3 regions of the Limosilactobacillus fermentum genome follow, and region 2 is predicted to be linked to each of the others. Evidence: predicted binding sites of a transcription regulator. Region 2 holds the regulator's gene; each other region holds the start of a gene.
What was found. Region 2 encodes NrdR, which represses ribonucleotide reductase genes. Its sites were predicted from a motif close to ACACNATATATNGTGT; they were not measured.
Positions count from the first base shown of each region.

Region 1 (2,266 bases), 390 kb from region 2:
CTCCAAAAAGGCCATGATATCAGGGTGAAAGACGTTTAAATAAACCACCCCGGCGCCGTTACGTTGCCCCAGCTGGTTGGAATAAGAAAAGGCGTCCTCTAACAACTTCATCACCGGCAGGACCCCAGACGAGGCGTTTTCGATCTTCTTAATCGGGTCACCAGCCGCCCGCAAGTTCGACAAGTTGACGCCAACGCCGCCACCAATCCGGGACAGCTGGAGAGCCGAATTGAGCGCCCGACCAATCGATAGCATCGAGTCCTGGACGTCAATCAAAAAGCACGACACCATCTGGCCGCGCCGCTTCTTACCGGCGTTTAAAAAGGTGGGCGTCGCCGGCTGGTAGCGCTGATTAATCAACTCGTCGGTCAGGTCCTTGGCTAACTGTTGGTCGCCGCGGGCCAAGTAGAGGGCGTTGGCCACCACCCGGTCGTTATAGTCCTCCAGGAATCGCTTACCGTCGTTGGTCTTCATCGCGTACTGGGCGTAAAACTTGTAAGCCCCCATGAAGCTCTTAAAGCGGAAGTGGTGGGCGCGCACCCGGGCCTCTAATTGGTCAATGAATTCCGCCGGGTACTGGTCGAGAACCGCCCCGTCCAAGTAGTCGTCAGCGACCAGCTTCGCCCGCCGTTTTGCGGGGCTTTGAAAGCGAACCGTTTGGGGAATGATGTGGTCTTTAAAGTAGGCCTTTAAGGCGTCCTGATCGTAATGGACGGCAATTGAGCCATTTTCCGGGATGTTAACTAGATTGTTGTAGTAAAAATAGGATTGTGGATCCGTTCGTTCTTCCGTCATGCTTGTTCCTCCTCAAAGGCCTGGGACCGTTCCAGTAGCAGTTGGCCGATCCGGGTGATGTCGTTGTCGCTGCCCCGTAGTTCAAAGTCGGTCAGGTAGGGAAAACCGAACCGCTTGGCGTACTGCTTAGCCGTCAGGGCGAACTGGCGGTTAAAGTTACGGTTACCGCTGCCGATGATCCCGTAACAGCGGTGGTAGTTGCCTTCGTAGGCGAGGTAGTGGCCCAGCGCCGGTGATAGAATCTCGCTGTAGCCGTTATCGCGACCGTTGCCACCGTTTAAAAAGGCCGGCAAAATCGTCACGAAGGGCGCCGTCAGTTTTTGGCGGTCCGGTTTCTCACGGACGTTAATCGAATTCACCACCACCCCCAGGTCTTGGTAGTAGTCCGTTAAGCGCCGCACAAAATCTCGGGTGTTGCCACTCAACGAGATATACAAGATATTGATTTCTTTAGCCATTCATTGCACTCCAATCACAAGATGTTGTGGTTGTGATTGTACTAGATTTAGTTATTAATTAAAATTAGAATAATTTAATATTCTTCGTGATCAACCACTTTGTTCCCCACCGCTATTTCTGATTAACGGGGCCTCCCCTCTGCCCTTTCTTGACCCCCGTCACGGATCCGATGAGAAAAATTTAATTTAATACCGAACTCATCACCGTTCAGATTGTCACTTCGTTAACTAAGTGATCGACCGGTCGGGATTACGACTTGGTTAAACTTTGGTTACCATTACCTGGAAGGTGGTCACCGCTCGTGAAAGTGTGCTACAATCCAGCTATTAGTGAAAATCAAAGGAGGATCAGAATGCGGTCTTCATTAAAACGCGGCCTGCTCGCCGTTGCCCTCACCTTAGTCGTGGCGATCGGGTTTGCCAACCTCTTGGGTAACCACCGGGTCGATACCGCCAACGAAGCCAGCTCTTCAAGTACATCAGAAACTAGTTCGGTCATGCGGACACCAATTGACTGGCAAAAGTCATCGGAAACGGTCGCCTACCCGGACGTCAACGCCCACCCCGACCTATGGATCAAGGTTTCCAAGAAGAAACAGCGGGTTTACCTAATCGATAACGGCAAGATCTTATACACGATGTATTGCTCAACCGGGACCGGTAAAAACGATACGCCAACCGGGACTTATTACATCCAGGCTGAGCGGGGGACTTACTTTTACAGTCAACAGAGTGGTGAAGGGGCCCATTACTGGGTTTCCTGGTTAAACCACGGTGAGTATCTCTTCCACTCCGTCCCAACCGATGAATCCGGTAATTACAAACTTTCTGAAGCAAAACAACTCGGTAAAAAGGCTGCCTCCCACGGTTGCGTCCGTTTATCCGTGCCGGACGCCAAGTGGTTCTACGAAAACATCAAGGAAGGCACCAAGGTTGTGATCACCAATGATTAAAAAACTCGCCAAAGCCTTTGGCCTGCCCAGCTTGCTTTACTTACTGGGGGTGGGGCTTTA
Region 1 covers NZ_CP040910.1:1,777,720-1,779,985, forward strand. Annotated here, with positions in the region: gene nrdE (class 1b ribonucleoside-diphosphate reductase subunit alpha) at 1-795, opposite strand, end outside; gene FG166_RS08955 (class Ib ribonucleoside-diphosphate reductase assembly flavoprotein NrdI) at 792-1,253, opposite strand; gene FG166_RS08960 (L,D-transpeptidase) at 1,607-2,206, shown strand; gene FG166_RS08965 (hypothetical protein) at 2,199-2,266, shown strand, end outside.
Region 1: the regulator NrdR is predicted to act here: its motif matches at 1,268-1,283, upstream of FG166_RS08955 (class Ib ribonucleoside-diphosphate reductase assembly flavoprotein NrdI).

Region 2 (2,266 bases):
GTTGATAAGCACACCCACGTGATTTTTCACTTCACCGACGGCACCGACCTGTGCTACCGCGACACCCGTAAGTTTGGGCGGATGCACCTGGTTAAAACCGGGGAAGAAATGACGGTCGGCGGGCTGAAAACGATCGGCCCGGAACCAACTGAAGAGGACTTTCAGTTTGATTACTTCAAGCAGATCCTCAAGAAGAGCCGGAGCAAGATTAAGCCCTTCTTGTTGGATCAGTCCCACGTGGCCGGGTTAGGAAACATCTACGCTGACGAAGTCCTTTGGCAAACCCAAATTAACCCCGAGCAACCGGCTAATTCGCTGACTGACGATCAAATTAAGCGCCTGCGCGAAAACATCATCGCAGAAATCGCCCGGGCCACGGCGGGCCACGGGACGACCGTCCACACCTTTAAAAACGCCTTCGGGGACGCTGGTCAATTCCAAAATGAACTCCAGGCTTACGGGCACAGCGGTGACGCTTGCCCGCGCTGCGGCACCAAGCTAGTCAAAATTAAGGTGGCCCAGCGGGGGACGACTTTTTGTCCGCACTGCCAAGCGCTGGTGGAACCAGATGACTAAGGTAATTGGTTTAACCGGCGGGATTGCCAGCGGCAAATCGACCGTGGCGGCCCAGTTGCGCCAAGCCGGCCTGGTGGTCCTTGATGCCGACCAAGTCGCCCGGGCGGTGGTCCAAAAAGACAGTCCCGGCCTGCTAGCGCTGACCCGGGCCTTCGGACGTCAAATTTTAAAGCCGGATGGGAGCCTAAACCGGGCCAAACTAGGGCAACTGGTCTTTAGTGACCCGGCGGCCAGGAAACAAGTTGACGCCATTACCCACCCCTTGATTCGCCAAGTTTTTGAAGCAAGCCTAGCCGCGTTGAAACGACTAGGGGTGCCGCTAGTTGTCTTAGACGTTCCCTTGTTGCTGGAAGCCGGCTACCAACGCTATTGCGATCAGGTGGTGGTCGTCAAGGTTGACCCGCTTACCCAACTGCACCGTTTGATGGCCCGTAACCACTACGGTAGCCAAGAAGCCAGGGAACGAATCGCCACCCAAATGCCGTTAGCGGAAAAATTGGCCCACGCCGACGTGGTAATTGATAACAACGGGAGCAGGGAAAAGACTGCCCGTCAGGTGGCTAAGTTGATTGCTAGCTGGCGGGAAGGGGCCGATTTGCACTCTGTGGTATAATATAGTTTACGAAACTATTTGTCAGGAAATCAGGAGGAACTTCGATGCTTTGTCCACACTGTCATCATAATGGATCACGCGTGATCGACAGTCACCCCGCTGAAGATGGGATGTCCATCCGGCGGCGGCGCGAATGCGTCAACTGTGGCTTCCGCTTTACCACCTTTGAACGATACGAGGAAACACCGTTACTCGTGGTCAAAAAGGATGGAACCCGGGAAGAATTTAACCGCCAAAAGATCTTAAACGGGCTCGTGCGCTCGGCGGAAAAGCGGCCGGTCAGCATGGATAAGCTAACCAAGATTGCCGATCACGTCGAAGCCCGGGTCCGGCGCCTTGGTGAAAACGAGGTCTCCAGTCAGGTCATCGGTGAGTTTGTCATGAACGAACTTAAACCGGTCGACGAAATTGCCTACATCCGCTTCGCCAGTGTCTACCGCCAGTTTAAAGACGTCGATGCCTTCTTTAAGGAAATTGAATCGATGAAAAAGGAGGAGCGTTGATGGGTACCACCCCATTTAAGCTACAACCGCAAACCGGCTACCTCGTCGCCGCCAGTCCGGATTACGCCGGCATAGTTCAAGAGTGGTTGGTGGATTACTACCAACCACTACTTAGCCCCACGGCGCTTAGCTTATTGTTGGCACTTAGCGGGCGGTTGGTCCCCAACCCGATGCCAGCGGAGCGCCACCAGCACACCGTCCTGTTGGACCAATTAGGGGTGGGGATTAATCAAATTGACCAGGCCCGCGGCCAACTGGAGGCCCTGGGGCTGTTGCGGACCTTCTTTCGGGTCGATCAGCTGGGCCCGGTAGTGATCTACCAGCTACAGGCCTTAAAGAGCCCCGCGGAATTCATTAACGAGGACCTGTTTGCCGTCGTTCTTTTACAACACGTGGGGGAACGGCGCTACCAGCAGTTGGTGGACAAGGCTAACCGTTACCACCTGGCTACCGATGACTATCACGAGTTAACCCAGGGCTTTTTTGAGGTCTTCAAGCCGCTGGCGTCTCCGGCGGACCAGCACACCGTGGCGGCAAGCAAGGACCAGTTGGGCCAGCCGAGCGAACCACGGGT
Region 2 covers NZ_CP040910.1:1,386,087-1,388,352, reverse strand. Annotated here, with positions in the region: gene mutM (DNA-formamidopyrimidine glycosylase) at 1-576, shown strand, start outside; gene coaE (dephospho-CoA kinase) at 569-1,189, shown strand; gene nrdR (transcriptional regulator NrdR) at 1,234-1,692, shown strand; gene FG166_RS06930 (DnaD domain protein) at 1,692-2,266, shown strand, end outside.

Region 3 (2,266 bases), 890 kb from region 2:
GATCTTCTTGATTGGGGCGCCGGCTTCGCGGAGGTTATTTAAGTTGATGCCGACCCCGCCACCGATCTTGGATAGTTGCAAAGCGGAGTTGATCGTCTGCCCGATCGTGTTCATGTCATCGGTAGCTTGGATTTCAAAGCAGGAAACGAATTCCCCGCGCCGCTTGCGACCAACGTTTAAGAAGGTTGGCGTGGCCGGTTGGTAGCGTTGGTGGATTAACTCATCAGCCAGGTCCATGGCCAGTTGTTCGTCCCCGTTGGCTAGGTACAAGGCGTTCATAGCCACCCGGTCGATGTAGTTTTCCAGGTAGTATTCCTTGTCGTTGGTCCGCATGGCGTATTGGGCGTAAAATTTGTAGGCGGCCATAAAGGAGTGGAAGTGGAAGTCTTGTTCCTTTAAGTATTGGTAGAGTCGATCTAAAAAGGCGGGCGTATATTGGCGAATAAAGTCTTCTTCGAGGTAGTCGTTTTCGATTAACCAGTTTAGCCGTTCCATTACGGAGGAGAACTTCTTGGTGTTTGGTTCCACGTTTTCCTTAATAAAGTCGTCTAGGGCTTCTTGATCGAGGTTCAACTGGATTTGACCATCCTTGGGGATGTTGATCTCGTTGTTTAGGTCGAAGTACTTCACCTTGGTCATATCAATTTCTGAAAGAGCCATTGATCACGTTCCTACTTTCTTTTATACCTGAGTTAATAACAATAAAAAGGGCGGGCACCTAGAACAGGTGTCGCCGCCCGTAAAATTTTTGCAGCGCCCTTAGGCCAAGGCTGAAAGGCGATCCGGTCGAAAACCGGTGAAGGCGTTACCGTCGGGAAGTTTAACGACGGGGGTTGCCAAAAAGCCTTCTGCCTTTAAGTTTTCGATGAATTCAGGTTGTTCATCGATGTTGTGTTCAATGAACGCTACATTGTGTTCCTCTAAGAAACGCTTGGTCATTTTGCATTGAATGCAATTATTCTTGGAAAAGACGGTTACCATGAGCATTTCCTCCCTTACCAATATTTGATGTTTTCTAGTATAGCCGATCAATCATAAAAAGACCACCATATCTCGTGCTGGTCGAAAACGATAACACAAGATATGGTGGTTGATGGGACGTGGTTAGGACCGAATCAAAAAAAGTTGAAAAATTTTTAGCCGATGATTGAACAGTCATATCGACAGATTTGAAAGTAACTAAGAGCATATTGTACACTGAAGAGCGATAAAAAACTAGCCAAAAGGGGGGCAAAGAATGGAAGAAAAAATAACGGAGCGTGGTTATATGAAGGAGGCCTTCAAGGAGGCTAACCAAGCGGCCTTGCTGGGCGAAGTTCCAATTGGGGCGGTCGTCGTTTATAAGGGGAAAATTATCGGACGAGGACACAACATGCGGGAAAAATTCCAAGATGCCACCTACCACGCCGAAGTATTAGCAATCATGGAGGCCTGCCAAGCGTTGGGTTCGTGGCGACTAGAAGAATGTGATCTTTACGTCACCCTTGAACCGTGCATCATGTGTTCCGGGGCGATCATCAATTCACGGATTAAACGAGTCTTTTTTGCGGCCCCGGATGAAAAGGCGGGGGCGGTATCCTCCCTTTACCACCTATTAGAAGATACCCGCTTGAACCACCAAGTTGAAGTTCACCAGGGCCTAATGCAAGAAGAAGCCAGTCAAATGCTCAAGGAGTTCTTTCGGGCGATCCGTAAGCGGCAAAAGACGGCGAAGAAAAAACGGCGCCAGGAAGAAAATGCGGCTCAAAAGGCTGGTCAGTGACCGAAAAATAGTGTATGATTGTTTTTGCCGTTAGGCCTTAGGGCAAGGGCGTCCTTACGAACCGTGTCAGGCCTGGAAGGGAGCAGCACTAAGTTTGCGATTTCTTGTGCCCTAAGTTTGAATGAAATTAACCAGGAGGCTGGGAGAAACATTGTTTTCTCCCAGCCTCTTTGAATTTTGAGATATCTCTTTTGGTAGATGATTAAAAGCTAGTATAATGGATAAAGATATCTTCAAAAGCAGGGAGGAACAGAGATGAGTTATCAGGCGCTCTACCGGGTTTGGCGACCCCAGCGGTTTAGTGACCTCGTTGGTCAGCAGATCGTTTCGACCACCTTAAAAAACGCCATCATCACCAAAAAAATTAGTCACGCCTACCTCTTTGCCGGTCCACGGGGAACGGGGAAGACATCGGCGGCGAAAATTTTTGCCAAGGCGGTAAACTGCCACCACCAAACGGATGGGGAACCCTGCAACGAGTGCGAACTCTGCCAAGCAATCACG
Region 3 covers NZ_CP040910.1:389,536-391,801, forward strand. Annotated here, with positions in the region: gene nrdE (class 1b ribonucleoside-diphosphate reductase subunit alpha) at 1-660, opposite strand, end outside; gene nrdH (glutaredoxin-like protein NrdH) at 760-981, opposite strand; gene tadA (tRNA adenosine(34) deaminase TadA) at 1,238-1,762, shown strand; RNA gene ffs (signal recognition particle sRNA small type) at 1,791-1,888, shown strand; gene dnaX (DNA polymerase III subunit gamma/tau) at 2,018-2,266, shown strand, end outside.
Region 3: the regulator NrdR is predicted to act here: its motif matches at 1,075-1,090, upstream of nrdH (glutaredoxin-like protein NrdH).